Regions from separate parts of the Paenarthrobacter sp. NPDC091669 genome, predicted to be linked through region 3. Evidence: riboswitches for the same ligand, from Rfam matches in the RefSeq annotation. Region 3 holds a riboswitch; each other region holds the start of a gene.
The links. A riboswitch is a leader RNA that binds a small molecule or an ion and turns the genes downstream of it on or off. The one in region 3 is predicted to bind S-adenosylmethionine.
Positions count from the first base shown of each region.

Region 1: it holds a riboswitch for S-adenosylmethionine, as region 3 does, so the genes downstream of both, ACIQLI_RS15865 (hypothetical protein) here and ACIQLI_RS19455 (homoserine O-acetyltransferase) in region 3, are expected to answer to the same signal.
Region 2: it holds a riboswitch for S-adenosylmethionine, as region 3 does, so the genes downstream of both, ACIQLI_RS10480 (aminotransferase class V-fold PLP-dependent enzyme) here and ACIQLI_RS19455 (homoserine O-acetyltransferase) in region 3, are expected to answer to the same signal.

Region 1 is NZ_JBIVTK010000009.1:70,394-80,318, forward strand. It holds gene ACIQLI_RS15840 (thiamine pyrophosphate-binding protein) at 1-1,343, opposite strand, end outside; gene speB (agmatinase) at 1,340-2,401, opposite strand; gene ACIQLI_RS15850 (amino acid transporter) at 2,623-4,596, shown strand; gene ACIQLI_RS15855 (cupin domain-containing protein) at 4,602-5,177, opposite strand; gene ACIQLI_RS15860 (sodium:solute symporter) at 5,444-6,979, shown strand; SAM riboswitch class IV at 7,178-7,297, shown strand; gene ACIQLI_RS15865 (hypothetical protein) at 7,314-7,613, shown strand; gene ACIQLI_RS15870 (hypothetical protein) at 7,610-7,801, opposite strand; gene ACIQLI_RS15875 (VIT1/CCC1 transporter family protein) at 8,035-9,207, shown strand; gene ACIQLI_RS15880 (matrixin family metalloprotease) at 9,292-9,925, shown strand, end outside.
Region 2 is NZ_JBIVTK010000005.1:166,249-176,173, reverse strand. It holds gene rsrA (mycothiol system anti-sigma-R factor) at 1-248, opposite strand, end outside; gene ACIQLI_RS10505 (sigma-70 family RNA polymerase sigma factor) at 245-1,039, opposite strand; gene ACIQLI_RS10500 (DoxX family membrane protein) at 1,220-1,735, shown strand; gene aroA (3-phosphoshikimate 1-carboxyvinyltransferase) at 1,742-3,112, shown strand; gene ACIQLI_RS10490 (ribosome small subunit-dependent GTPase A) at 3,115-4,230, shown strand; gene hisN (histidinol-phosphatase) at 4,285-5,097, shown strand; SAM riboswitch class IV at 5,283-5,396, shown strand; gene ACIQLI_RS10480 (aminotransferase class V-fold PLP-dependent enzyme) at 5,429-6,838, shown strand; gene ACIQLI_RS10475 (class I SAM-dependent methyltransferase) at 6,912-7,736, shown strand; gene ACIQLI_RS10470 (metal-dependent transcriptional regulator) at 7,746-8,459, shown strand; gene ACIQLI_RS10465 (MFS transporter) at 8,478-9,925, opposite strand, start outside.
Region 3 is NZ_JBIVTK010000013.1:76,474-86,398, forward strand. It holds gene ACIQLI_RS19415 (ROK family protein) at 1-812, shown strand, start outside; gene ACIQLI_RS19420 (hexose kinase) at 809-1,777, shown strand; gene ACIQLI_RS19425 (ketose-bisphosphate aldolase) at 1,759-2,613, shown strand; gene ACIQLI_RS19430 (DeoR/GlpR family DNA-binding transcription regulator) at 2,638-3,429, shown strand; gene ACIQLI_RS19435 (histidine phosphatase family protein) at 3,454-4,134, opposite strand; gene ACIQLI_RS19440 (CPBP family intramembrane glutamic endopeptidase) at 4,158-4,931, shown strand; gene ACIQLI_RS19445 (VOC family protein) at 5,053-5,691, opposite strand; gene ACIQLI_RS19450 (bifunctional o-acetylhomoserine/o-acetylserine sulfhydrylase) at 5,893-7,233, shown strand; SAM riboswitch class IV at 7,420-7,536, shown strand; gene ACIQLI_RS19455 (homoserine O-acetyltransferase) at 7,552-8,673, shown strand; gene ACIQLI_RS19460 (hypothetical protein) at 8,713-9,153, opposite strand; gene ACIQLI_RS19465 (winged helix DNA-binding domain-containing protein) at 9,230-9,925, opposite strand, start outside.

The DNA of each region.
Region 1 (9,925 bases), on a different contig from region 3:
TCCAGGCCCACGGCACCGCCAATTGCCGCGGGGAAACCGTAGCCGAGGCCGCCGGCACCCTGGGCGGAGTGGAATTGGCCCTGGCGGGCGTCCCAGCAGCTCCAACCCCAGTATGCGGAGATGGTCATGTCCCAGAACGTCTGCATGTCGGCCGGAACCGCCTCGCGGATGTCCGACATGAACTTCAGTTCCTTGGCCAGATCCTGTGACTCAAGGCGTGCTGTGACCTTGGCCAGGGATTCCTTGACCACGTCTTCCGGGCTGGTGCCGTGCCAAGACCGGGTTACCGCGTCAGAGGCTCCGGCTGCGGCGAGGGCTTCGTCCAGGGCGGCGAGGGCCTGCCCGGCGTCTGCGCGGATGCCCAGGCCTGGCCGGTTGGATTCCAGGACGCGGGGTTCGGCGTCGATCTGGATGATGCGGCCGCGGGGTTCGAACGTGAAGTAGTTCGAGGTCACTTCGCCCAGGGACGAGCCGATCACGATGAGCACGTCAGCGTCTTCCAGGACGTCGGTCATGTACCGGTCCTCGATCCACGACTGCAAGGACAGCTCGTGGGTCCACGGGAACGCGCCATTGCCACCGGGCGTGCAAATGACCGGTGCGCGCAGCTGTTCGGCGATCGAGAGCAGTGACTTCTCAGCCCGGCCACGACGTGTGCCGCCGCCGGCGATGATCGCCGGACGTTCCGCCGTCGAAAGCCACTTCACGGCTTCGCGGATCAGCTCGACGCGGGGCGGGTTGTCGAATGCCTCGGCGAGGGCGTCTTCCACCGGCGGGACCATGATGGGATCCAGCAGGACGTTCTGCGGGATTTCGATCCAGACCGGGCCCTGCGGCGAGGAAATTGCTTCGGTCCAGGCGTCCTGGATGGCCGACGGGATGCCGGAAGCATGCTGGATCAGGCGCTGGCTCTTGGTGACGTTCGCGGCCGATGCCTTCTGGTCATCAAGCTGGTGGAGCATGCCTTTGCGGCGTGCGCCCAGGCCATCGAGCGGGATCTGGCTGGCCACAACCACCATGGGAACGCCCGTGGCGTAAGCCTCCTGAAGACCTGCCAAGGACGTCAGCGCGCCGGGACCTGTGGAGAGGAACAGCACGCCTACCTCGCCGGTGGCGCGGGAGTAACCGTCGGCGGCGAAAGCGGAGTTGTTCTCTACGCGGGAGGATACGAAGTGGAGGTTGCCGCGCCCCATCGCGTCAAAAAGACCCAGCGCGTGCTGGCCCGGAATACCGAAAACGGTCTTCGCGCCCAGCGCTTCAAGGGTCTCGACGACGAGGTCCCCGCCGTTGCGCTGGTTGGTCCCTTTAGTAGGGGCTGCTGTGCCGGGATCGAAATCAATCATCGCTGGTCTCCCGTTGCCTTGGCGAGCTCTGCGATGCGGGCGCCGAGAGCCTGCTGCGCGTAGCCGTTCGGGGCACCTTGACGGTCGCCTTCGACGGCGTTGTCCGCCATGAGGGTCACGAGCTCGTAGGCTACGTGGCTGCCTGCGACACCGGTGATTTCTGCGTGGTCATATGCCGGAGCAACTTCTACGATGTCCGCACCGACGAGGTTCATGCCGCGGAAGCCACGGATGATTTCGAGGAGTTCGCGGCTGGTGATGCCACCGGCCTCGGGAGTGCCGGTACCCGGGGCATGGGCCGGGTCCAGGACGTCGATGTCCACGGAGATGTACAGCGGACGGTTGCCGATGCGGTCACGGATCTTCGCGACCGTTTCCAGCACGCCCTGGTAGTAGACATCTGCGGAGGTGACAATTCCGAAGCCGAAACGGTGGTCGTCGTCGAGGTCCTTCTTGCCGTACAGCGGGCCGCGGGTACCCACGTGGCTGATGGCTTCGGTGTCCAGGATGCCTTCCTCGACGGCGCGGCGGAAGGGCGTGCCGTGCGTGTACTCGGCGCCGAAATAGGTGTCCCAGGTGTCCAGGTGTGCGTCGAAGTGAAGCATGGCGATCGGCTCACCGGCGCGCTCCGCGGCTGCACGGAGGAGGGGCAGGGCAATGGTGTGGTCGCCACCCAGGGTGACCAGCTTGCTGCCGTTGGCCGTGAGGTCCAAGGCGTTCTGCTGGACGGTTTCGATGGCCTCGTTGATGTTGAACGGGTTCACGGCCATGTCGCCGGCGTCGGCAACCTGGATGTTCTCAAACGGGCTGACGTCCCAGGCGGGGTTGTACGGGCGCAGCAGACGGCTGGCCTCACGCACGTGATTGGCGCCGAAGCGCGCGCCGGGACGATAGGAAACGCCGGAGTCGAAGGGGACGCCAACTACCGTGACGTCGGCTTTGGAGACCTGGTCCAGGCGGGGCAGGCGGGCATAGGTGGCGGCACCGGCATAGCGCGGGATGCGGGACGAATCGATGGGACCAAGGTTGCCGTTGGCCTCAATACGGAGCTCTTCCAAAATGCGCCACTCCTTAGTGGATAGCTGGGATAACTGTGACACCCATCATACACTCAAAGTTTCCTAATATGCATCACCTGTTTACAAGTCTGATTTGAGGGTGCGCGTCCTGAGATGCCGGTCACAGTGGGCGTAAAGATTCCATAAAAACCGGGGTCACGGCGTCGAACGCGGCCATACGCTCCTTGCGGAAGCAGCACCGTGCTGCACGAAAGGACACAGTGACCACCTTGTCGAGGCCTCCGGCCGATCCGGCCAACCGGCCAAAGAATTCCTTCAAGCTCAAGCCCTGGCTGCTGGAAGGAATGCCGGACACCTCAGGCAAGAGGCAAGGCCCCCACGGCCGCCCGTCGGACGCCCACAAGCCGCAAGCCTGGTGGAAGGTCATGTGCCTCACCGGACTGGACTACTTCTCCACGCTCGGCTACCAGCCAGCCATCGCCGCACTGGCAGCGGGCCTGCTGTCCCCCTTGGCCACCCTGCTCCTGGTACTTGCAACCCTGGCCGGCGCACTGCCCGTCTACCGTCGCGTGGCCCGCGAGAGTCCTCGCGGCGAAGGCTCCATCGCCATGCTGGAACGGCTCCTCCCCCGCTGGGGTGGCAAGCTCTTCGTCCTGGCCCTCCTAGGGTTCGCCGCCACGGACTTCATGATCACCATCACGCTCTCAGCTGCCGACGCCACAGCCCACCTGATCGAGAACCCCTTCGCACCGCACTTCCTCGAAGGCCAGCAAGTTGTCATCACGCTGGCATTGATCGCCGGGCTGGGTGTGGTCTTCCTTCGCGGGTTCAAGGAAGCCATCAACGTGGCCGTAGTGCTGGTGGCAGCGTTCCTGGCACTGAACCTTGTGGTCATCGTCGTATCCATGACCCATCTCTTCACCGAAGCCGGAGTCATTACCGACTGGTGGACCGCACTGACCACCTCCCACGGCGACCCCATCATGATGATCGCCCTGGCGCTTCTGGTCTTCCCGCGCCTGGCACTGGGACTCTCCGGATTTGAGACCGGTGTGGCCGTCATGCCCCAGATCAAGGGTCACGCCACGGACACCGAAGCCAACCCGGCCGGCCGGATCAAGGGTGCCCACAAACTGCTGACCACTGCGGCCATCATCATGAGCTCGTTCCTCATCACCTCCAGCTTCACCACCGTCATGCTGATCCCGGCCGCCGAGTTCCAGGACGGCGGCAAAGCAGAGGGCCGCGCGCTCGCCTACCTCGCCCACAAGTTCCTCGGTGACGGCTTCGGAACGGTCTACGACATCAGCACCATCGCCATCCTCTGGTTCGCCGGCGCGTCGGCCATGGCCGGTCTGCTGAACCTCGTTCCGCGATACCTGCCCCGGTACGGCATGGCTCCCGCCTGGGCCCGGGCACTGCGCCCGCTGGTCCTGGTGTTCACTGTGATCGCCTTCATCGTCACCATCATTTTCCAGGCTGACGTCAACGCCCAGGGTGGCGCGTATGCCACCGGCGTGCTGGTCCTGATCACCTCTGCTTCCATCGCAGTCACCCTGTCCGCACGGCGAAAGAAGCAACGCGGCCAGTTCATCGGCTTCGGAATCATCTCCCTCGTCTTCGTCTACACCACGGTGGTCAACTCGATCGAGCGGCCTGACGGCCTGAAGATCGCGGCGCTCTTCATCCTGGGCATCATGGTGGTCAGCTTCATCTCCCGCATGCGGCGAGCCTTCGAACTCCGGGCCACCCATATCAAGATGGACGAGAAAGCCCTGGAATTCACCGCCAACGCTTCCGAGGGACCCGTTCGGATCATCGCGCATGAGCCCAAACACCTCAGCGCCAGCCGATACCGCGAGAAGCTCCAGCACGCGCAGCAGGCCAGCCACCTGCCCGTCGACTGCGACGCCGTCTTCATCGAGGTCATCGTGGATGACAGCTCGGATTTCGAACAGGAACTCCAGGTGGTGGGCAAGATCCGGCACGGTTTCAAGATCCTTGAAGTGCACAGCAACAACGTCCCGAACACCGTGGCGGCCGTGCTGCTCCACATCCGCGACGTCACTGGATTCATGCCCCACATCTACTTCCGCTGGACCGAGGGCAACCCGATCTCCAACCTCAGCAAATTCCTGTTCTTCGGCGAAGGTGAGATCGCGCCGGTGACCCGCGAAGTGCTGAGGGAAGCCGAGCCGGACATCACCCGCCGGCCGTGGGTGCACGTGGGCTAACCGCCCTAGCGGCTCGCCGCCGGCACCAGCACCCAGAGCACCTCGACGGTCTCGTCCGTGGGGTTGATCCAGGTGTGCGGTTCGCGGCCGGGGAAGGAGAGAGTGTCCCCTTCTTCGAGGTCGTAAGACTCGTTGGTCAGGATGAGCTTGATCCTGCCCTTGACCACGTGCAGGACATCGACGTCGCAGTCCACGGCGTAGAGCTCATTCTCTCCACGGCCCCGCGGCTCTATGGTGGCCTGCAAAATCTGGAGGCGGCGCTCGGAGCGGGCAGTCAGCAACCGCTCCACGATGCCCTGGCCACCCAGGGAGATGCGGGGGCCGTCGTCGCGCTTGGTCAGGTGCGTCTCCGGGGCGGCGAACAAGTCACCCACAGAGACCGACAACACCTGGCACAGGGTGACCAAAGAAGCGACCGACGGCGATGTCAGGTCACGCTCCACGCGGCTGAGGAAGCCCTTGGTCAGCCCGGTGGCATCAGCCACTTGCTCAATGGTGAGGCGCTGCGCCTGCCGGGCTGCGCGGATTCTGGAACCGATGGCAACGGGAACATTGCTCGGTTCAACGGGGAGAGCCTTCATTCACGAACCTTTCAGGCCTGTCATGTGGCCCTGTCATTGGAGCAATAGTAGCCGGGAGACGGGCCAACAGGACCAGAATCGACGGAACCATGACCAAAGCATCTTGACTGTTACTCCGATCACAACATATCCTCATAGGCAACAAGTGTTGTCTGTGAGGCACACAACACTTCCCCAATCTCCAACCATCAGCACAGAGACTTCGACGCTTCGCAGGAGTATCGTCGGAAACCCCAACCTCCGTGCATCAGCTCCAAGGACCGTTCATGGAATCTTCGGCTATTAACATCGCAATCGTGGTGGTGTACCTGCTCGCCATGCTGGCATTCGGCTGGTGGGGCAAGTCCCGCACCAAGAACAACAGCGACTTCCTGGTGGCCGGCCGCCGCCTGGGACCGTTCCTTTACACCGGCACCATGGCAGCTGTGGTCCTCGGTGGCGCATCCACCGTGGGCGGCGTCGGACTCGGCTACAAGTTCGGCATCTCCGGCATGTGGCTGGTGGTAGCCATCGGCGCAGGCGTGCTGCTTCTCAGCCTCCTGTTCGCCGGCACCATCCAGCGCCTGAAGATCTACACGGTCTCCCAGATGCTGAGCCTTCGCTACGGCAGCAGGGCCACGCAGACCTCAGGCATCGTCATGCTGGCCTACACGCTCATGCTCTGCGCTACTTCCACCGGCGCCTACGCCACCATCTTCGTGGTGCTCTTCGACTGGGAACGCTGGCTTGCCATCGCCGTTGGCGGCGCGATCGTCCTGGTTTACTCCACCATTGGCGGCATGTGGTCCATCACCCTGGCCGACCAGGTCCAGTTCATCATCAAAACCGTCGGCATCTTCTTCCTGATGCTCCCGTTCGTCCTGAACGCTGCCGGCGGCATGGACGGCATCCGTGAGCGCCTCGACGACACCTTCTTCCAGATCGATGGAATCGGCGCCCAGACCATCATCACGTACTTCGTGGTCTACACACTGGGCCTCCTGATCGGCCAGGACATCTGGCAGCGTGTTTTCACTGCCAAGACCCCCACCGTTGCCCGTTGGGGCGGCGCCACGGCCGGTGTCTACTGCATTCTCTACGGCATCGCAGGCGCCGTGATCGGCTTGGCTGCCCGGGTGGCATTGCCGGACATCGATGTCACCAACCTCGGCAAGGACGTTGTGTACGCAGAGGTTGCAACCCACATCCTGCCCGTCGGCATCGGCGGCCTGGTCATGGCCGCGGCTGTTGCCGCCATGATGTCCACCGCTTCCGGCGCCCTGATTGCCGCAGCAACGGTGGCCCGCGCTGACGTTGTCCCGTTCGTGGCCAGCTGGTTCGGCAAGACCATCAACACCGATGACAGCGAAAACCCCGAACACGACGTCAAGGCCAACCGCTACTGGGTTCTTGGACTCGGCATCGTGGCAGTACTGATTTCCATGGCAGCCCAGGACGTGGTGATTGCCCTCACCATCGCCTACGACATCCTGGTGGGCGGCCTCCTGGTAGCAATTCTGGGCGGTTTGGTGTGGAAGCGCGGCACCGGCATCGCCGCTGCATGGTCCATGGCAGTGGGATCGGTGCTGACGTTGACCCTTCTGATCCTCTTCGCCCTGGGTGTCATTCCGAGCGCGGACGGCGTCTACGCCAACGAACCGATCTACTACGGTCTCGCCGCTTCGTTCGTCGCCTACGTCGTGATTTCACTGCTCACCCCGCCCACTGATCCCGCAGTCCGCGAGGCCTGGGACAAGCGCGTTGCCGGCGCCGTCTCCGAGGAACTCCCGCCTGAGGCCCACCCGGTCAGCAGCCACAAGTAACGCTGCAGCCAACAGCACAACAAAAGAGCAAAGTTCGACGGCGGCGCCTCCCCTTTCCGGGGCGGCGCCGCCGTTGTTGTGTGCCCGGGAAGAGGGCGTTGTGTGGCCCGCTTTGCGCCCTGAAACCTCGCCAAGGGACGCAGAGCAGGCCTCACAACGGGAGGTGGTGGGGGGAGCTGTGCGGTAAGGTGGTCCCAGCTTCAAGAGATGTGGTGCCAAGCTCCGACTGGCCACACACCAACCCCATGTTCACGGGTGGTTCGGATGAGGAAGCGGCCCGTCCCGGACCAGAGACAACCGAGCGGGCAAGAGCACTCCCCCAAGGAGCAGTCCCTTGCCGTACCAAGGCGATACCACCCCGGCCACCAGTACCCCGGCGCCAACAGCCAGCCACAGAGTCGTGGTGATTCCCGCCGTCGACCTCTTCCTGGGCACGGTGACCATCACTGCCAAGGCCGGAACCGGTCGGTTCGCGCATCCTGAACCGCACCTGATCGCGCAGGCGTTGGCCCAAGCGGTCCGGCCGACCCTCTGGTGTGGTGCGTCGAGAACCCTGACGGTGACGGTTGCCGCGGCCGGCAAACGCGCGGGTGTGCAGCAACACTACACACTCAGCCACGAGGAGCCCGCTTAGATTTCCTCGTCCTCCTCACGGAATTCCTCGGTTTCGTCGATGGGGACCACACGTTCGTCGTCCTCGGAGGCGTCCACTTCTTCCACCCAGGCCTCGTCCACTTCCTGGTCCTCGGCGTAGTCGTAGGCCGGATCCGACTCAATGGTGGTCCGTTCCGGATAGTTGGAGTGTGATTCGGTGGTGTTCATGGTGCAACCTCCGTCTCGTGGGCCGCTCAAAGCCCTGGTGAACGTGCGCGGGGTGGGCCCCCGCCCCTGTCCTTCCATCTGAGCACCGGGCCCGGCGAGGGTCAAGGACGCCCGGAAATTACGGTGCGCCGAACATTCCGATTGAGGAATACCAGCCAAAAAACCGCGAAGATAAGCGGTACAGTGGGGCGTGCAATGGGGCCGCAACTACCCCACCCAGCACAGGAGAGAAAGTGCAACAGCACCAGGAATCCCCCGGTTCGTCGAGCCCCGCTCCGGATCCCACCCCGGAATCGGCAGCCCCCGAAAACGTCGAAACGCAACCCGCGCCGCCTTCGCACGCCGATATCCGCCGATGGCGTCAGTACCTCGCCGATGAGCGCGCCGAGGCCGCCGTCTACCGCGAACTCGCCCAGAGGCGCGACGGCGAAGAACGCCAAATTTTGCTGGCCTTGGCCGAAGCCGAAGGCCGGCACGAGGCCCACTGGCTCAAGCTCCTGGGTGAGCACGCCGGAATGCCCAAGGCCGCGTCGACCCGCAGCCAGTTCCTGGGCTTCCTGGCCCGCAACTTCGGGTCCGTCTTTGTCCTGGCCCTGGCCCAACGAGCAGAAGGCCGCTCCCCCTACGGCACCGAACCCGCGGCAACACCGGCCATGGTGGCTGACGAACAGATCCACGAAGAGGTGGTCAGGGGACTGGCCACCCGTGGTCGGAACCGGCTTTCCGGTACCTTCCGTGCCGCAGTCTTCGGCGCCAACGACGGTTTGGTGAGCAACCTTTCGCTGGTCATGGGCATGGCCGCCACCGGCGTACCCAGTCCCGTGGTGCTGATGAGCGGTGTAGCAGGTCTTTTGGCCGGCGCATTGTCCATGGGCGCCGGCGAGTACGTCTCGGTCCGCTCCCAGCGGGAACTGCTCAACGCGACGCTGCCCACGCAGGCCACCCTCACAGCAGCACCGTCGTTGGACATCGAACACAACGAATTGGTGCTGGTGTACCTTGCACGGGGCATGACGCGCGAGGCCGCTGAGCATCGCGCCGCAGAGCGCATGGGCCTGTTCAGCTGCGACTGCGATCCCAGTCTCTCCTTGCAGCCTGAGAAACCTGCCACCGACGAGCACGAATCCGTCGGCTCGGCATGGGGCGCAGCGATGTCCAGCTTCTGCTTCTTCGCTTCCGGTGCCATCGTTCCCATCCTGCCGTTCATTTTCGGCATGACGGGATTTGCCGCCTTGATGGTGGCCGGTGTCCTGGTGGGCATCGCGCTCCTGGCGACCGGCGCCGTCGTGGGCTTGCTGTCCGGAACGTCGCCACTGAGCCGCGGGCTGCGCCAGCTCGCGATCGGCTTGGCAGCGGCTGCCGCCACGTACGGGCTCGGCCTGGTATTCGGGGCAACCATCGTCTAGTTTGGACGGCTCCCCCCGCAGCCCGTAATGTTGGTTCGTCCTCCGCGCTGCCCCGCGTGACCAGGGCGTGAGGAATGGAGAACCGTGGACTCGGAGCGGGAAACGCGTGCGCCAAAGCACCGGCGTGCCGGCACGGCCTGGCGTATTCTCCGTGGCGTGCTCATGGCCGGAATTGCCGCTGTTGTGGCAGTGCTGGTCAGCGGGTTCCTGCATGGAGACCCGCGGATCACCGCCCTTTTCCCGGGTGTGAGCGTCCCTGGCGCCGCGCACGACGGGCAACCCGGGCAGAAGCAAACGGCACCTGCCCGGGCAGCAGACGCCCCGCCGCCCGGATTTGAGGAGGCTGACGCCCCGCTGGCCTCGCCCCAGGCGCCGGAGACCATGAACGATTCGTATAAGTTCCTGGCTACCAACGACGACGGTACTCCGGTGGGGTACTCGCCGTGCCGGCCGCTGCACTACGTGGTGAACGAAGCGTCCGCGCCGGAGGGCTCCGATGCACTGCTGGAGACAGCGATCGCGAATGTCTCCGCCGCTTCAGGAATCCTGTTCGTCAACGACGGCACCACCGACGAGTTGCCGGTAGACCGGCGGGAGCCATACCAGCCGGCCAAGTACGGCGACCGTTGGGCTCCCCTGCTGATTTCGTGGACCACGCCGGAGGCCGCGCCGGCGTTGGCGGACAAAGTCATTGGTACGGGCGGCAGCACCATGTACT
Region 2 (9,925 bases), on a different contig from region 3:
GGCTTGATGGAGTGGATCCTGTCCAGAATCGAGTTCTTAAGGTTCTCCGGTGCTGACTCGGTGCACGACCGCTTGACCATGGTACGGATGAGGCACTCGAGGTCATACTGCTCGGAGCACTCCTCGCAGGTGTCCAGGTGCTGCTTGATCTCGCTGAGGTCCTCGCGGGTCAACGCGCCGTCGAGGTACTCGTAGATCCGCTGCATTCGCGTATCGTCGCAATCGCCCAATCCCTGGCAGTCGCTCATTTCTCTTTCTCCTGATTGTTGCTTCCGGCCGCGGCCTGGTCTTCGGTATGGGCCCTGAAGCCCCGTTCGGTGGCGTAGTCCGCCAGCATGTCCCGCAGCATCTTCCTGCCGCGGTGCAACCGTGACATGACCGTGCCGATGGGAGTGTTCATGATTTCAGATATCTGCTTGTACGCGTAGCCCTCGACGTCCGCGAAGTAGACAGCCAGCCGGAATTCCTCCGGGATGGATTGCAAGGCGTTTTTGACGTCGGAGTCCGGCAAGTGGTCCAGCGCCTCGGTTTCCGCGGACCTCAACCCCGCAGAAGTGTGCGACTCTGCCTTGGCCAACTGCCAGTCCTCGATCGTGTCCGAGTTGGACTGCAGCGGCTCACGCTGCCGCTTCCGGTAGAGGTTGATATAGGTGTTGGTCAGGATGCGGTACAGCCACGCTTTGAGGTTGGTCCCCGGCTTGTACTGGTGGAAAGCCGAAAAGGCCTTGGTATAGGCCTCCTGGACCAGGTCCTCCGCATCCGAAGGGTTTCGCGCCATCCTCATGGCTGCCGAATACAGTTGGTCCACGTATTGTATGGCGTCGCGCTCGAACCGCGCGCGCCGCTCCTCGGGAGTCTCCGAAGCTACATCGACGTCGGGTGCGGCCACTGCGTCTTCCGCGCCGGCCGCCTGGTACATGGCCGCTGCGGCCGGTTCCGTGGTGCTCATCGTTGCCAAGTCTACTGTCAGCTGCGGGGAATCCGGCTGTGAGCCGTACCCGCGCTCCGGTAGAACCACACGGTCCTTAACCAAAGTCAAAAAATCAACTCCGTTCACCAAGGCGGCAACACCGTGCCGCAGTCCGGTCTCCACCGCACCACTAGTTCACAACGGCCGCCGCTGGGTAATTATTCCGCAAAGGTGCAAGACTAGAGCAGACTGCACCCCTCGAACACAACACCATTGACATAGTGTGGCAAGCCATCCAGGAGGCAAGACATGTCTGTTATCCGTTTTCTCGCGCGGCCCATGCTCGCGTCCAGCTTCGTCGTCGCAGGTCTTGACAAGCTCAGGAATGCAGACGATACCGCCAAGCAGCTTTCGCCCGTCCTTCGACGGGCCTCGGAATCCCTGCCTTTCAAAGCCGATGAGAAGACCCTTGCGCGCGTCCTTGGAGGCGCCCAGTTAGGTGCCGGCGCCTTGCTCGGGCTTGGTAAGCTCACCCGTTTTGCCGCAACGGTGCTGGCTGTGACGTCGGCGTTGAACTCCTACGTCGAATGGCGTTCAGCGGATATCAGCACCAAGGAAGGCCGGAGCGCACGCAAGGCCCAGTTGCTGAAGAACATTTCCCTGACGGGCGGGGTCCTTCTTGCCTCGGTTGATACCGAGGGACGCCCGAGCATTGCCTGGCGCGCGGAGCACTTGGCTGCCGACGCCAAAAAGGTGACGGGCAAGCACATCAAGCGGGCAGACAAAGCAGTACGCAAGGCCGTTGACAACGCAGTTGGAGCATAAGGAAGCATGACGGGTACCACCGCCGCAAACACCGGATCAACCAAAGCCGCTCCGCTGCCTCTCTGGCCGGCGCCCTACGCCAAAGGGCCCGTGGACGCCACGGTGACGGTACCTGGTTCAAAGTCGCTGACCAACCGGTTCCTGGTGTTGGCGGCTTTGGCGGATGGTCCCTCACGGCTGCGGGCTCCGCTGCATTCCCGTGATTCCGCTTTGATGATCCAGGCTTTGCGGCAGTTGGGTGCCACGGTCACGGAGGTTCCTGGCGACGGCGACTACGGCCCTGACCTCGAGATCACCCCGATGGATCCGGCCGCCCCAAGTACCGGGACAGCCATTGACTGCGGCCTCGCCGGCACTGTCATGCGGTTCGTTCCTCCGCTGGCGGCCTTGCGCAAGGGAACTACCGTCTTCGACGGCGATCCGCACGCCCGCAACAGGCCCATGGGCACCATCATCGAGGCGTTGACCGCCCTCGGCGTCCCCGTGGCAGCCGAAGGCGGCAGGACGCCGTCGGCTCTTCCCTTCACGGTGAACGGCACCGGCGAAGTCCGTGGCGGCCACTTAGTGATCGATGCCAGCGCGTCGTCGCAGTTTGTGTCCGCCCTGCTGCTGGTCGGTGCCCGTTTCACCGATGGTCTCCACTTGGAGCACGTCGGCAAGCCCGTACCCAGCCTGGACCACATCACCATGACCGTGGAGGTCCTCCGCAGCGTGGGCGTCAACGTGGACGACTCCGTACCAAACCACTGGCGGGTCTCCCCTGGACCCATCCATGCCTTTGACCAGAGGATCGAGCAGGACCTTTCCAACGCTGGCCCTTTCCTGGCTGCGGCACTGGCAACGCAGGGCACTGTACGAGTCACCAATTGGCCGGCCGGCACCACTCAGGTTGGCGATATGTGGCGGACCATCCTGGCCACCATGGGAGCCAGCGTCACCGTGGAAAACGGGACCCTCACTGTGACCGGCGGACCGGTCATCAAGGGCGCCGACTTCGACGAAACCAGCGAACTCGCACCCACCGTTGCCGCCTTGTGTGCTCTGGCTGACGGCCCCTCGCGGCTGACGGGGATCGCCCATCTGCGAGGCCACGAAACAGACCGGCTCGCAGCACTCGTTGCCGAAATCAACTCCCTGGGCGGTGACGCCGAAGAGACCGCCGATGGCCTCGTCATCCGCCCCGCGGCACTGCACGCCGGTGTGGTCCACAGCTACGCCGACCACCGCATGGCCACTGCCGGCGCCATTCTGGGCCTCGCCGTGGAAGGCGTCGAGGTGGAAGACATCGCCACCACCTCCAAGACCATGCCGGAGTTCCCGGAAATGTGGGCCCGAATGGTGGGGACCATCTCCAGCACGGATGGGGTAAAAAACTGACCATGGGCCGTGATGCACGCTCCTGGGATGAATCCGACGTCCGGATCCGCCCCAACAAAAAAGGTTCCAGGCCGCGGACCAAGGACAGGCCCAGCCACGACGACGCCGTTATCGGCCGGATCATCACCGTTGACCGCGGACGGTACAGGGCGATTGTGGACGAGGATTCCGCGAACGCACGCGTCGTCATCGCAGCGCGGGCCCGCGAACTCCGGCGCAACCCGGTAGTACCCGGGGACTTCGTCGCTTTGGTGGGGGACGTCTCCGGCTCTCCGGACACCCTGGCACGGCTGGTCCGGGTGGAAGAACGACGAACCCTCCTGCGACGCAGCGCGGACGACACCGACCCCATCGAACGCGTGGTAGTGGCCAACGCCCATCAGTTGGTCATTGTTGTTGCAGCGGCCAACCCTGAACCACGCACCGGATTCATCGACCGCGCCTTGGTGGCAGCTTACGACGCCGGCATTGAGCCGTTGCTGCTCATCACCAAGGCGGACGTCAAGGATCCGGCGGAATTGCTTGCCAACTACCTCAGCCTGGATTTCCCCGTGATCATCAGCCGCACAGCGGACTCAGAAGCAGGCGGCATCGACGCCCGCTCCGATGATGGCCTGTCCGCACGGTTGGACCGGGACGCCGTAGCCCAGCTGCGCTCCCACCTCGGCGGCAAGGTCACTGTGATGCTCGGCCACTCGGGCGTGGGCAAGTCCACCATGGTCAATGCCCTGACAGGGGCGGAGAGGGCCACCGGCGGCGTTAACGCTGTGACAGGCCGTGGACGGCACACGTCCTCCTCCGCTTTGGCCCTGAAACTCGCCGATGCCCCGGCCGGCAGCTGGATCATCGATACCCCGGGCATCCGGTCCTTTGGCCTCGCCCATGTGGACCCGGACCGGATTCTGCACTCCTTCCCGGATCTTGAGCCCGGAACGGAAGCCTGTGAGCGGGGCTGCAAGCACGACGCCACGGCCATCAACTGCGGACTGGATCCGTGGGTGAACGACGGCCATGCAGGACCTTCAGGAGCAGCGCGGTTGGCCTCATTGCGCCGGTTGCTCGGTGCCGATCCCCGGTTGGAAGCAAAAGAGACCAAGGAACTGGGCACCGTCAACTGATCGTTGCGGCTTCACGTCCCCGCTGCAGCGAACGTTTCAGGATAGTTTGGTGGCATGACCCATCCCGTTTCCACCTACAACGATGACCTGCGCCTTGCCCACGTCCTCGCTGATTCTGTCGATGCCCAGACCATGGACCGCTTCAAAGCCCTGGACCTGAAGATCGAAACCAAGCCAGACCTCACACCTGTCACCGACGCCGACAAAGCAGCGGAGGAAGCCATCCGGGGTCAGCTCTCCCGGTCCCGCCCCCGGGATGCTGTCCTGGGCGAGGAGTTTGGCAGCAGCGGACACGGCTCACGCCGTTGGATCATTGATCCCATCGATGGGACCAAGAACTTCGTCCGGGGCGTACCGGTGTGGGCAACTTTGATTGCCTTGGTTGATGAGGGTGAACCCGTGGTGGGTGTCGTCAGTGCACCCGCCTTGGGAAAACGCTGGTGGGCTGCCAAGGACATGGGTGCCTACATGGGCCGGTCCCTTGCTGCGGCCACCCGTTTGAAGGTCTCCAACGTTTCCCGCTTGTCCGATGCCTCCTTGTCCTACTCGAGCCTGTCCGGGTGGAAGGAACGCGGGAACCTGGACGAGTTCCTGGGGCTCACCGAGGATGTGTGGCGCACCCGGGCCTACGGCGATTTCTGGTCATACTGCCTGGTGGCCGAGGGCGCAGTGGACATCGCGTGCGAGCCTGAGCTGAACCTGTACGACATGGCAGCCCTCGTCCCGATCGTCACGGAGGCCGGCGGCCGCTTCACTTCCCTGGAAGGCGACGACGGTCCGTTCGGCGGTAACGCGCTGGCAACCAACTCCATCCTTCACTCAGAAGTCCTCAAACGGCTCAACCCAGGCCTGGACGACCTGCTGTAGCGCAGGTCTGCCTCAGGGCCCAGAAGCTGCTTTTCAGCGAATATTCGACGGCGGACGCCTCCTTTTGGAGGCGTCCGCCGTTTTTTCTTCGCCAAACGGGCAATTTTCAACCCCGCGTAACAAAGCGCTTAACAAAGCGAAGTGACTTTGGAGGGGCCGCTGGAGGTGCCCTAACCTTTTTTACAGGTCACGAGTGCCAGCGCTAAACCCCGGTTTGCTGGCCGGCAACCCTCCATTCGCGGCGGGGTGCCCCGGGTGACGACCCGGCCGGTCCGGAACGGATGCGGCAAGCGCGGATCCCCCTATGGGGGTCCCTCTTGAGTGAGGTCCCATGAGCACAGTCACGTTCGACTCAAACATCATTCCGTCTTTCGCGGGTGAAGCGCCGTCACAGGCAGCTGAAGCAACACGGCCACTCGCCGCCGTCACGGGCGCTGAGCTGCAGGCACCGCTGATCCAGGGCGGCCACGTCCGCTATGCCAATCTGGACTACGGTGCATCGGCTCCGGCCCTGACCATCGTCTCGGCCTACCTCAACGAGGTCCTGCCTTACTACGCCAGCGTTCACCGCGGTGCGGGCTTTGCGTCCCAGATCAGCACGTCGGTCTACGAGAACTCGCGCAACATTGTCCGTGAGTTCGTCGGTGGGCGTCCTGACGATTCCGTGATTTTTACGCGAAACACCACAGACTCCCTGAATCTCCTGGCCGGTTGCCTTCCGCAGATCGACGGCCGTTTCTCCGGGGAAGTCCTGTATCTGGACATCGAACACCACGCCAACCTTCTTCCCTGGCAGGGTGTCCCGCACCGCAGTGTCGTGGCGGCCTCCACGTTGACCGCCACGGTGGACAAGCTTCGTGACGAATTGGCCCAAGGCGGGGTCAGCCTGCTCGCCGTCACCGGCGCCTCCAATGTGACAGGTGAAATCCTGCCGATCGCCGAACTCGCTGCACTCGCACACGAATACGGCGCCAGGATCGTTGTGGATGCCGCCCAGTTGGCACCCCACCGCCGGATCAACATCGCGGAGTCCGACGTTGACTACGTGGTGTTCTCCGGTCACAAGCTGTATGCCCCCTTCGGCTCAGGCGTTGTAGTGGGCCGCCCCGACTGGCTCGACGCCGGGACCCCCCACCTGGCTGGTGGCGGCGCAGTCCGTGAAGCCCGCCTGGACTCGGTGAGCTGGGCAACGGGCCCTGCCCGCCACGAAGGCGGGTCCCCCAATGTCCTGGGTGCCGCAACCCTCGCCCGCGCCACGCAGGTCCTCGCCGGGCTGGACCAGGACGCGTGGCACGCCCACGAAGCCGCCATCCGCACCTACTTGGTGGACGGCTTGGAGGCCATTGATGGCGTGACTGTGCACCAGATCTTCACTGACTCCGACGACACCATCGGTGTGGTCAACTTCTCCGTGGAAGGATTCGACGCCGGATTGGTGGCCGCCTATCTGGCCGCCGAGCACGGAGTTGGCCTCCGTGATGGACGCTTCTGCGCCCACCCACTGCTCAAGCGACTCGGACTTCCCTCCGGCTCCTTGCGTGCCAGCTTTGGCGTGGGCTCCCGGTTGGAGGACGCCACGAGGCTGCTCGCAGGCATCGAAGGGCTTAAGCGCAACGGGTTGGGTTGGGACTACGTGGTGGATGAGGGCCGCTGGGTGCCTGCCAACGACCACCGGACCTACCCGGAGTGGGCTCCCAATACACCCGGCACTGCAGGTGCTGCTCCCTGCACTGTTGACTAAGCGCTCTCTACCTCGGCTGCGGTAAATTCGTAGGGTATCTTTTGGCGACCCTGTGAAGGAGTTTTTGGTGGCATTGCCTTCTCCGGCCGCCTCCAGCGGACAGCCGGGCGTTCCCGGACCTGCCGGACCACGAGGTCCCAAGCTCCACGCCGACCGGCGGAATGAGTTCGGCCAGAGCTTTCAGGACGGTGGAGAGCACTACGATCGCGTTCGGCCGGGCTATCCCTTGGACTCCGTGGAGTGGCTTGTTCCCCAAGGGGCCACGGCTGCTGCGGATCTCGGAGCGGGGACTGGCAAGTTCACGGCCCTCCTCGTGGAGCGCGGACTGGACGTTGCCGCCGTCGACCCTTCCGCCGACATGCTGGAGCAACTGCGCAAGTCGCACCCGCACGTCATCGCGCTGCAGGGAACGGCTGAAGCAACTGGACTGACGGACTCAGCATTCGACGTCGTCAGTGTTGCCCAGGCCTGGCATTGGTGCGATCCACTGGCAGCGAGCACCGAGATAGCCCGCATCCTGCGGCCGCAAGGAACCTTGGGACTGGTCTGGAACCAGCTGGATACCGACGTGCCCTGGGTTCATCGGCTCTCGCGCATCATGCATGCCGGCGACGTCCACAAGCCAGGGTTCCGTCCACTGGTAGGCCCGGAATTTTCCGGTTTGGAAAGCCACTTCAACCGGTGGTCGGACGCCTTGACGCCCGAAGACATCATGGAGCTGACCAAGTCGCGGAGCTACTATCTCCGCGCCAACGACGCCACCAGGGCGAAGGTCATGGGCAACCTGGAGTGGTACCTCTACGAGCACCTGGGGCACGCACCGGGAGAGACCGTTCCGCTGCCCTACGTGACGCAGATGTGGCGGGCGGTCAAGATGCGCGCTGCACAGCCACGGTAGGCTTGGGGTGTGAAGACCAGTACGCCCTCCTCCTCGATTGAGGACTACGTCAAGGTCATCTACTCGTACACAGAGTGGCAAGACAAGCCGATAACGTCCTCCCAGCTTGCCCAGCGCCTGGGTGTGGCTAATTCCTCCGTGTCTGAAATGGTACGAAAGCTCAAGGACCAGGGACTGGTGGACCACCAGCCCTACAGCGCCATTCGCTTGACCCCGGCTGGTATGCGCCTTGCACTGGCCATGGTGCGCCGGCATCGTCTCATTGAGACCTATCTGGTGGAAGAACTCGGGTATAGCTGGGATGAGGTCCACGATGAAGCTGAGATGTTGGAACATGCGGTGTCAGACACCTTCATCGAGCGAATGTCCGACAAACTCGGCCACCCGGTCAGGGACCCGCACGGCGATCCGATTCCCTCGGCGGATGGCACAGTTGAACTGCCGCACGCCTACCGCATGATCGAACTGGACCAAGGCCACTCCGGCCGTATCACCAGGATCAGCGACGAGAACCCCGATCTCCTCAGGTATCTGGCAGCGGAAGAGATCACCCTCGACGCCCCGGTGGAAGTGGTTGGACGTAAACCGTTCGGCGGAGCACTGGTGGTGCGGATTGGAAGCGGCGCCACAGGCCGCGAGTTCGATCTCGCCGACGAAGTCACGTCCGCACTCTGGGTCCAGAGCGCTGAGACCCACGAAGGCTGCGTCCTTCCCGCCCGCTGACCCACCCCCGGCGGGAGCTCAGCCGGGCTGCACGGCCGGCCCGCCGTCGTCGGACGCTGCATCCGGTTGGCTGTCAGCGGCAATCGCCGCTCCCTTGGGCGGATTCCTTATCCCGACGGCGGAAGCTGCTGCCCCAGTCAGGAACAGTGCCGCTGTGACCAACAGGGCGTTGTACAAACCTTCGCGGCTGAAGACCGGTCCCACAATCAGCCCCGCGAAGGCAATGGTGATCAGGCCGGCGATCCGGGCAACGGCGTTGTTCACCGCTGAACCGATCCCCGCCTCCTCGGGCGGGACAGCACCAAGAATGGCGGCCGTCAGGGGTGCCACGAGAATTGCGAGTCCGAGTCCGAAGACAATCTGGCCCGGCAGCACCTGTGTCCAATAATTCAACGGCTCCTGGACCGACAACGACATCAGGAAGCCCACACCGCACAGCAGCGGGCCCAGGGTCATGAACCATCGGGGCCCGTACTTCCCTGCAAGGCCACCAAAATACGAGGCACACAACATGAGGATGACGGTGCCAGGCAGCAAGGCAATGCCCGCCATGGTGGCCGCCATGCCCCCAACTTGCTGAAGATAGATTCCCAAAACGAAGAACCCCAGGGAAATTCCACCGTAGATGGCCAGCGTTGCCAGGTTGCCCCACCCAAAGTTGCGGATCGCGAAGAGCCTGAGTGGCAGCATGGGCTCGGCAGTCCTGGCCTCATGGATCAGGAAAAGCACCATAGCTGCGATGCCGGCCACCAGGGGCAACCACACCTGCACACTCCCCCAGCCCATGCGGCCCTGTTCGATAAACGCGAACACGGGACCACCGAGGCCCACCATGGCCAGGACGGCTCCGGGGTAGTCGATGCGTTTGCTCTTGTCCCGCGCGGCATCGGAGGCCCGCAGGCCTGCCAATATGGGCCAAATGGCAACGGCGGGAATGACATTGATGAAGAAGATGACACGCCAGGAGAGCAGGTCCACAGCCATGCCGCCAATCAGCGGACCAACGATGGCCGCAGCGCTGGTCCAACCGGACCACTGGCCGATGGCTTTGGATTGGGCCGGACCGGAAAACGAGGTAATGATCATGGCCAGCGAACTTGGGACCAGGAGGGCCCCGGCAATACCCTGCAGTGCCCGCGACACCACCAGGACTTCGCCGGACCACGCCAGCCCGCACAAGACCGAGGTCACGGCGAAACCTGCCAGGCCCCATTCCAGGATTCGCGCCCTGCCGAAATGGTCAGACAACGAGCCCGCCACCAGGATCAACGCACCCAAGGTCAACAGGTACGCGTCCACTACCCATTGTTGGATGACCAGGCCGCCACCGAGCTCCCTCCCGATGGCAGGCAGTGCGAGATTAACCACAAAACCATCGAGGATGGCGATGAACGACGCCACGATGGCCACCACCAGCACGCGTTTCTGGAGCGGAGTACGCGGCAGAAGCGCGGCAGCGTCAGTCA
Region 3 (9,925 bases):
ATCCCGCACGCCCCGGCGAAGCGGTCCTGGACAGGCTGGCCGAACTCAAAACCGAACTGGCTGCCGAATTCCCGGAGGTCCCCGCCAAAGCGGCCGGCATCATCGTCCCGGGCATCGTGGACTCCGTGGCCGGCGTCGGCGTCTACTCCGCCAATCTCGGCTGGCGTAATTTCCCGTTCACGGCCGAAGCCGAAAAACGGCTGGGGATCCCCGTGGCATTTGACCATGATGTCCGGTCAGCTGCCGCTGTGGAACACACCTTTGGCGGGTCCAAAGAGTTCAACGACGTTGTGGTGATGGTGGTGGGAACCGGCATCGCCGCAGCCGTCTTCTCCGGCGGCAAGGCGGTCACGGCCGGCGGCTTCGCCGGTGAGCTTGGCCATGCGCAGGTCCCGGACCCCGACGCCGGACCCGACTCTACGGGCTCCACCATCCTGGAAGCCGTCGGTTCGGCCGGTGCCATCGCCAAGCGCTATTACAGGGCCTCCGGGAACAGGGTGAACGGTGCCCGCGGTGTCCTGCTCAGGGCCGGAGACGGCGATGAACTGGCCGCGCGTATCTGGGCCGACGCCGTGGATGCCCTCGCCTTCACCATCTGCCAGTGCGTCAACATCATGGGGACCGAAGCGGTGGTGATCGGCGGTGGCCTGGCTGAAGCCGGTGACCAACTGCTGGAGCCCCTCCGGACCAAGGTGGACGGCATCCTTGACTTCCAGCGACGCCCACAGCTGATCCGGGCCGAACTGGGGCAAGACGCCGGCCTGCTGGGTGCGGCCTTGAACGCGCGCGCACTCCTGGGAGCAGCACAATGAAGCGAGCCAACGTGAACCGCATCATCACCGTCACCGCCAATCCGGCCATCGACATGACCTATGCCGTGCAGGGAATCACCGAGGGCGCCAGCCACCGTGTGCCCACGCCTTTGAGCCGGGCCGGCGGCAAGGGCATCAACGTTGCCCGTGTGACGCACCAGCTGGGCTATCCCGTCCTGGCCATCGCACCCACCGGCGGCGCCGCGGGGCAGACCCTTGCCGCTGAGCTCTGGACCAGCGGGGTTCCCCACACCCTGGTGGGAGTCGCCGCCGAGACCCGCCGCAGCATCGCCTTGGTGGATACGGTCGCCGGCGAAACGTCCATCTTCAACGAGGAGGGCCAGGCACTCTTGCCGGACGACTGGCGCTCACTCCGGATTGCCGTGGTTGAGGCCGTCAGCGGAAACCGAAACCTGCCGGCCTCCGTCCTGGTCGGTTCGGGAAGCCTGCCACCGGGTGCTCCAGCGGATTTCTACCCGGAGCTGGTGCGCCTGGCGCACGACGCCGGTATCCCGGCCATCATCGATACCTCCGGTCCCGGAATCATCGCCGCAGCCAAGGCGGGTGCGGACATCCTCAAGCCGAATCATCACGAGCTGGCCGAAGCGACCGGGGAATCCAGCCTTGAAGCAGCCGCCCTCGCCCTGATCGACATGGGCGCACGGACGGTACTCGTCAGTGCCGGTGCAGACGGCATGCTCGCCTTCGATCACGCCGCTCCCGGCGGCTACTGGAGCGCGCGCCTGCCTGAAGCGCTGAGCGGCAACCCCACCGGGGCGGGCGACGCCGGTGTGGCGGCTGCCGCCGTCGCACTCGCCGAAGGCATTACGGAACCGCGCGAAATACTCCGCCGGGCCACCGCGTGGTCCGCCGCTGCCGTGCTCATGCCGGCCGCCGGCGAAATTTCGCCGCGGTACCAGGAACTTCAAGACCAACTGATCGTGACATGGAAGGAGACCCGGTGACCCTGGTCAACACACGGGAACTCATGGACAAGGCCGCGGCCTCCGGCACAGGCCAAGGTGCGTTCAACATCATCCATATCGAAACAGCCGAGGGCCTGGTGGCCGGAGCCGAAGCGGCCGGTGTTCCGTTGATCCTGCAGATCTCCGAGAACTGCGCCAAGTACCACGGTGGGCTCGAACCGATCGCGTCAGCCGCCCTGGCGATCGCCCGCTCCGCCGCCGTCCCGGTGGCCCTGCACCTGGACCATGCGGAGTCCGAGGACCTCGCCCTGGCTGCGGTCGACCTTGGCTTCGGTTCGGTCATGTACGACGGCGCGCATCTGCCGTACGCGTGGAACGTCGAAGTCACCCAACGTGTCGCCGCCTACGCCCACCAGCGAGGCGTTTACGTGGAGGCCGAGCTCGGCAAAGTGGGAGGCAAGGACGGTGCCCATGCGCCGGGTGTCCGGACCGACCCCGCCGAGGCCCGGGCTTTCGTTGACGCCACCGGTGTGGATGCGCTCGCTGTGGCCGTTGGTTCCTCCCACGCCATGACCGAACGAAGCGCCGCACTGGACCTCCACCTGATCACCCGGCTGAAGACCGCTGTGGGAAAACCGTTGGTCCTTCACGGCTCCTCAGGCGTCACAGATGAGATGCTCGTAGCCGCTATCGGCGCGGGTATGACTAAAATCAACGTATCCACACATTTGAACGGGTTCTTTACCCGCGCCGTCCGTGAGTACCTCGATGCCAACCCTGAAGTGGTGGATTCCCGGAAGTACCTCAAGGCCGGCCGGGATGCCCTTGTGCTGGAGTCCGCACGTATGCTGACGCTGTTCGCCAAAGCGAAATAGCTCCGAACCCGCGAAAGGCTCGTCATGACGCGCACCGATCGGCTGACCGCCATCCTCGATCTCCTGGCCGAGTCCGGCCATGTGGAAGTCGAGGACATCGTGACGCGTCTGGGCGTGTCACCAGCCACGGCCCGTCGAGACCTGGACAGCCTCGCCAAGCAGAGGTTGCTCAGCCGGACCCGGGGTGGCGCCACCACAGGATCGGTGGCCTATGACCTCCCGGGCCGCTACAACCGTGACGACCACGCCCAGGCCAAGCAGGACATTGCCCAGGCTGCGTCCGCACTGATCCGGCCCGGAGCCGTGATTGGCCTCAGCGGCGGCACTACCAACACCGCCCTGGCGCAATTGCTCTCCACCCGTGAAGACCTCAACGCGCCCTCCAACAGGCCCACGTTGACGGTGGTGACCAACGCCATCAATATTGCCTCGCAACTGGCGGTCCGGCCCAACATCAAGATCATGGTTACTGGTGGCATCCTGAATCCGCGCTCCTACGAGCTCGTGGGTCCCTACACGGACGTCATCATGCAGAAAGTAGCGTTGGACATTGCCTTCATCGGCGTCAATGGCGTGGACCCGGACCTCGGTCCTACCATCACCGACGAGGGTGAGGCCATGGTCAACACCGTGATGGCACGGCGCGCCACGGAGTCCTACGTGGTGGCTGACTCCTCCAAAGTGGGCCGCCGCTCCTTTGCTGCCATGGCGGGTTACGACTTCAGGCACCTCATCACCGATGCCGGGATCAGTGCCGGGGACAAGGCCGCCTTCGAAGCCAAGGGCACGGAAGTCATCGTCGCTTCAGCCGGCTAGCCACCGGCAGGGTGGGTGCGCCGGCTAGAACCGCATTCTGGGTGCGTGCAGCACCGAATCATCAACATCCTTGGGCACCCACTGGCTGAACGGTGAATCGAGGGTGTACTGGCCGTCGTCGTTCCTGATCAGTGTGCGCAACTCGGCGTTGTCCGGGTTGTTGAGGGATTCGAAGTACTCAACCGTCCAATGGAACCAGCGCATGCAGAAAAGGCGCATGGTCAGTCCGTGTGTCACCAGGAGGGCGTTCGGCGCATACGTGGGCTTTTGCCAGTGGCGGTAGAGCGTCTCCATGAAGGACGACACGCGGTCATACACATCGGAACCGGATTCACCTTCGCGGAACCGGTAGAAAAAGTGGCCGTAGAGGTTGCGGAGCTCCTTTTGATCCTCGATTTCCCCGGCAATCTGGAAGTTGGCCCAGTCCTGTTCGCGAAGCCTGGGTTCCTCAATGACCCGTTCTATCAACGAGCCCAGGTTCAACGCCTCCAAGGTCTGGTACGCCCTCAAATACGGTGAAACGTAGACGCAGACCTGTTGCCCGTCGAGCTTCCGGCGAAGGTCTTCACCGGCAATGCGGGCTTGCTCCACACCGAGTTCGGTCAGTGGGATCCGGTAGTCCGGCACACGGTTGTAGATGGACGTGTCGGCGTTCGCGGCGGATTGGCCGTGCCGGATCATGAAAATTCTCGCTGGGGCACCCATCCCACCAAGCATAGGGTGGGTACATGTTCCTTGCTTCCCGCCGACGGCTGCGCGCCGAAGTACTTATTGTATTGGGCCTGTCCCTGGGCCAGTCGGCCGTATATTCCGTGGTGCAGCTTCTGGACAAGATGACGCGGGCTCCCTTGGCCGACGCCACCTCCACCTTGAACCGGTCCCAAAGCACCCGCGAATACTTTGACCTCACCTATCAACTGCTGGACATCATCTTCGCCCTGGTGCCTGTGGCCCTGGTGTTCTACTTCCTGTCTTCGCATATCCAGTCAAACCGCGACGGCGACAACGGCTCGGCGTTCGCCCGGCTCGGCTTCAACTTTGCCCGGCCGGGCAAGGACCTGCTCCACGGTGTGGGACTTGCTGCCGTGATCGGAATTCCGTCTCTGGGCCTCTACGCCGCCGGCCGGGCCCTCGGCATCACCACGGCGATTGTCCCCAGCGGCCTGGACGCCTACTGGTGGACCGTACCAGTGCTCATCCTCTCGGCCATGCGGCACGCGATCGTGGAAGAAGTGATCGTGGTGGGGTACCTCATGGACCGCTTCGGGAAGTTCGGTTGGAGCATGCCCGTGGCCATTGTGGTCAGCGCCGTCCTGCGGGGGAGTTACCACCTGTACCAGGGCTTCGGGCCGTTCATCGGCAACGTGGTCATGGGGTTGGTGTTCGCGTGGATCTATACCAAGACCAAGCGGGTCATGCCCTTGGTGATTGCCCACGCATTGCTGGACATCGTGGCGTTTGTGGGCTTCAGCCTGTTCGGCAAGGCGATGGGCCTGGGATAGGGCGCTTAAAAATATCCGGCCGCCATCAGTGGGTGACGTCATTGGCACCCGCTGATGGCGGCCGAAGTTCTTACCGGACAGGGATGACCGGTGCCGGGACGAGCCCGGTTGGATGGGGCGGTCAGATGGTGACGGCTCCGGAGGCGGTTTCGAAAGTTACTGACATGATTCCCGGAGTGCCGTGCGGTGCCATCCACTGGACAGCGACGTCCTCAAGCGGCTTTTCCACCGGTTCTCCGAGCCATTCTGTGACGCGTTCCGCCGAGCCCGCAATGGTGAGGCTGGACATCTTGACGTCGCTTTCGTAGATCCTGGACGGGTGCAGTGAGGGGTCGCCCTCCCACTTGAGCAGGTACGGGACCTGGGGGTCTGCGATCAAGCCCAGGATGCCGATCTGCTGCCACACCAGTTCGCGGCCGTCAGGGAACTTGCGGTTGCCCGGAACAGCGGAGCGGCCAAGGCGGTCCTCGAACGGTGCCAGGTCGTCAACAGCGACGCACCAGCCCATCCAGCCACCACCGGCGGCCGAGCGGGCACGAACTGCCTGGCCAAAAGGCGCTTTGTCGGAAGCGGGGTGGTCCAGGACCTCCACCACTTCCAGGTACTTGTTATCCGCAAGGGGAATGATCATGTTCCGGGTACCGAAGCGCGGGTGCACTCCGCCCCGGACAGCGTCCACTCCCAGTGCCGCGGAAATTCGTTCGGTAGTGGCCAGAAGGCCATCTCGTTCACAGGCGTAAGAGACGTGATCCATGCGCATGGCTTCATCTTGGCACTTTGTGATCGGGGTCTCAGCTAAGTCAAGCCTAACTAAGGTGGGATGTGTATAACCGGTGCCCGCAGGCGTCATGCAGGGACGCGAAAAGACCGAAAGATTCCACCGGCGTCACAAAGCTGTCTTAGGCTCCGGACACTTCCTAGACTGGCCCCAGCTCACACGCAGCACGTTTCCACAGAACCCATGCGCCACGAACAGGAGAACTCCATGTCCCAAGGATGGTCTTTCGAAACCCGCCAGATCCACGCAGGTCAGGAGCCCGACTCCGCGACGGGAGCACGGGCACTGCCGATCTACCAGACCACGTCCTTCGTGTTCCCCAGTGCCGAGAGCGCAGCCAACCGGTTTGCCCTGGCCGAGCTCGCACCCATCTACACCCGGATCGGCAACCCGACACAGGATGCCGTGGAGCAGCGGATCGCGAGCCTCGAGGGCGGCTTGGGCGCCCTTCTGCTGAGCTCAGGCCAGGCGGCGGAAACCTTCGCGATCCTCAACATCGCTGAGGCCGGCGACCACATCGTGGCGAGCCCCAGCCTGTACGGCGGTACCTACAACCTGTTGGCACATACCCTGAAGAAATTCGGCATCTCGGTGACCTTCGTGGAGGACCCGGACAACCTGGACCAGTGGCGTGACGCCGTCCAGCCGAATACCAAACTGTTCTTCGGCGAGGTTGTTTCCAATCCGCGCCAGGACGTACTGGACATTGAGGGCGTCGCCCGCGCCGCCCACGAAGCCGGCGTGCCGCTCATCGTCGACAACACACTGTCCACTCCCTACCTCATCCGTCCCATCGAGTGGGGCGCCGACATCGTGGTCCACTCCGCTACCAAGTACCTGGGTGGCCACGGTTCTGCCATCGCCGGCGTGATTGTGGACTCAGGCAACTTCGACTTCGGCAAGGACCCGGAGCGCTTCCCGGGCTTCAATACCCCCGACCCGAGCTACAACGGACTGGTGTACGCCCGCGATCTTGGCAAGGACGGTGCACTTGGCGCCAACCTCTCCTACGTGCTGAAGGCCCGGGTCCAGCTTCTTCGCGACCTCGGTTCCGCTGTGTCCCCGTTCAACGCCTTCCTGATCGCCCAGGGGCTGGAGACGTTGAGCCTGCGCGTCGAACGTCACGTAGCCAACGCCACCAAGGTGGCCGAATGGCTGGAAGCCCACGACGACGTCGAATCGGTCGCCTATGCGGGCCTGCCGTCCAGCCCGTGGTACCACCGTGGCCGGAAATACGGCCCCCAGGGCACCGGCGCCATTGTTGCCTTCAACATCAAGGGCGGCGTTGAGGCGGGCAAGCGCTTCGTGGACGGACTGGAACTGCACTCGCATGTTGCCAACATCGGCGATGTCCGCTCGCTGGTCATCCACCCGGCGTCCACTACGCACAGCCAGCTGACGGTGGAGCAGCAGCTGGTGGCCGGCGTGAACCCCGGCTTGGTGCGCTTGTCCGTGGGGATTGAGCACGTGGATGACATTATCGCGGACCTCGAAGCAGGCTTCCGGGCCGCCAAGGGAGCCTGAACCCGGCCCTGAAAGCTGAAGGCGGGACCGCGCCTGACGCCTTTCCCGGAATGCCGCCCGGGCCGATGATTATTCGCCGGGCGGCATTCCGGAGTGCTGATTCGTGAACGAAATGGCCCTGAACCGTCACACTGTTGTCACATTCTTCGCCAGAACCGCCCTGCATTTCCTAGACTCTTCGTATTAGGTCATGAGTGCCAGCGCATAGCCCCGGCTTGCTGGCCGGCAACCCTCCTCCGCGGTGGGGTGCCCCGGGTGAAGACCTGGCCTGTTCGCACGCAAGGCGACGGGCAAGCGCGAGGTTAAGGTGTCAAAGGAATGACCATTACTGCTACAGCACTTCCAAAATCCGGGGAAGAAGACGGAACCGTCAAGTACGCCGCCATTGGGCCGCTGGACCTTGAAGCGGGAGGATTCCTGCCCGACGTCGTCCTCGCGTATGAGACCTGGGGGCAGCTGAACGCCGATGCCTCCAATGCCGTGCTCATCCAGCATGCCCTCACGGGCAGCACGCACGTTGCCCGGGGAGCCACGGACGAAGAAGGGTGGTGGGAGCAGCTGGTAGGCCCCGGTGCCACCATCGACACCAACAGGTTCTTTGTCGTCTCCATCAACATTGTGGGCGGCTGCTACGGCAGCACCGGACCGTCCTCAGAGGCGCCGGACGGCCGTCCCTGGGGCTCCCGGTTCCCCCTGGTCACCCTGCGCGACAGCACCGAGGCCGAGGCGCGCCTGGCCGAAGCCCTGGGAATCGAGGCCTGGCATGCCGTGTTGGGCGGTTCGATGGGCGGCGCGCGCGCGTTGGAATGGGCAGCGACCTTCCCGGAGCGGGTGAAACGCTGCGCCGTGATATCCGTGGGTGCCTACAGCACGGCGGAGCAGATCGCCTTTGCGCAGGCCCAAACTTTGGCCATCCGCCAGGACCCGAACTTCAACAATGGCGACTACTACGGTGGCACCGCCCCTGAACACGGACTCGCGTTGGCCCGGCGCATCGCCCACATCACCTACCGCTCTGCGCTGGAATTGGATTTCCGCTTCGGCCGGGAAGCCCAGCACCAAGAGAAACCACTGGCCGCTGCGGTCCTGGGGGAGCGTGGCCGCTATCAGGTGGAGAGCTACCTGGACCATCAGGGAACAAAGCTCGTCCGACGATTTGACGCCAACAGCTACATCGCCATCACCGAGGCCCTGATGTCCCACGACGTCGCACGTGGCCGTGGATCGCTGGAGGCCGCATTGTCGCGTACCACTGCGGAGTTCTTCGTCGCGGCGGTTGACAGCGACAGATTGTATTTCCCGGCGCAATCACGGGAACTGGCGGAAGCCCTGCCGGGTGATGTTCCGGTTCACGTCATTGAAGCGCCGATCGGCCACGACGGGTTCCTGACGGAAATCGGCCAGCTCTCAGCGCAACTCCGCGGAGCCTTCTTCGCCTAGGTTGAGCGTCGGCTGCAAAGCGCCGGGTCGGCCGTCAGCCTAGCCGTTCATGATGTCGCCGCGCTGCTTCATGTAATCCTCCATGGCGATCTCCCCGTTGCTGAACTTCGCGTCCAGCTCGGCCAGCTTGCGGGCACGGAAGCCTTGCGGCTCCGAACCGTTGGTGGCCGGGAAGGGCGTGGGGGATGAAGGGTTCGACGGCGGCCCGGACTGCGGTGCGTCATCCACAGGGCGGATGACGGTGGGCCCGGATGGGTAGCCCGGGTAGCCCTGCGAGGGGTAGTTCTGCTGCCCCCGGTAATCCTGCTGAGGGTAGTCCTGCTGTGCCGGATAGCCGGGGCCGGGCAGGTTCTGTGGCGGGTAGCCGGGGCCGCGGAAGTTCTCGTTCTGGATCCGACGCGCGCGGGAACGGTTGTACATGCGGATCCCGAGCGGAATCAGCCACGAGCAGACGATGATCCAGAAGATCAGATTGTTCACAGTGCAGGCCTCCTAGGTCTTATCCCAGCTTAGACCGGTCGTACGGCGGGAACTCCGGGCGCCTTCAGTGAACCTTTCAGAGGAGCCTGGTCTCCATGCCCAGGAACCGCCCATATCGTTCCACTTCAGCGTCCAGGGCCATCTGTTCGGCAGGGCTTGCGGGCCGGTTCATGCGGACATCCAGTTGGCAGGCTCCGCCGGAAAATCCATGGCGCCACCATCCGGCCAACCTGCCATCCAACAGGACCACGTGTATGGGCCCGTTGTCCTCGGGGAAGTATGGGGCAGTCCCGCCCAGATAGTGCCGGGACTGCGAATAGCCCATGACGTATTCGTCGTAGCACTGGATGAGGTCGATGCGGGGGACTCCTGCGTCATGCGGACGCGACAGGCCCCCGGCATTGGTGAGCACGCCGACGTCTTCCGGGTTCAGGTAAAATTCCAGTCCGTCCAGGCTGACCGTAGCCAGAGCGCCGGGCGACAGTGTCCCGGCAACCTGGAGGCCCAGCTTTACGTCCTTCATGGTCAGCCCTGACCACACGGCGCAGTCCTTGATGGTGGCGGGCCCGCGGCTGCCGAAGTACCGGAGCGCCAACTTTCCGAGGGCCTCTTCACGGTCCTCCCCGGTCAATGGCGTGCGAACGAACCCCGGCACACGCTCCTCGAAAAGGGCATACGTCTGTTTCAGGGCGCCACCGGGAGAGCGGATGGGGGAGCCGCTCACCAGGATGCGGCTGATTTCGGCGTGCATGAGGTGGTAGATGAAACCCAG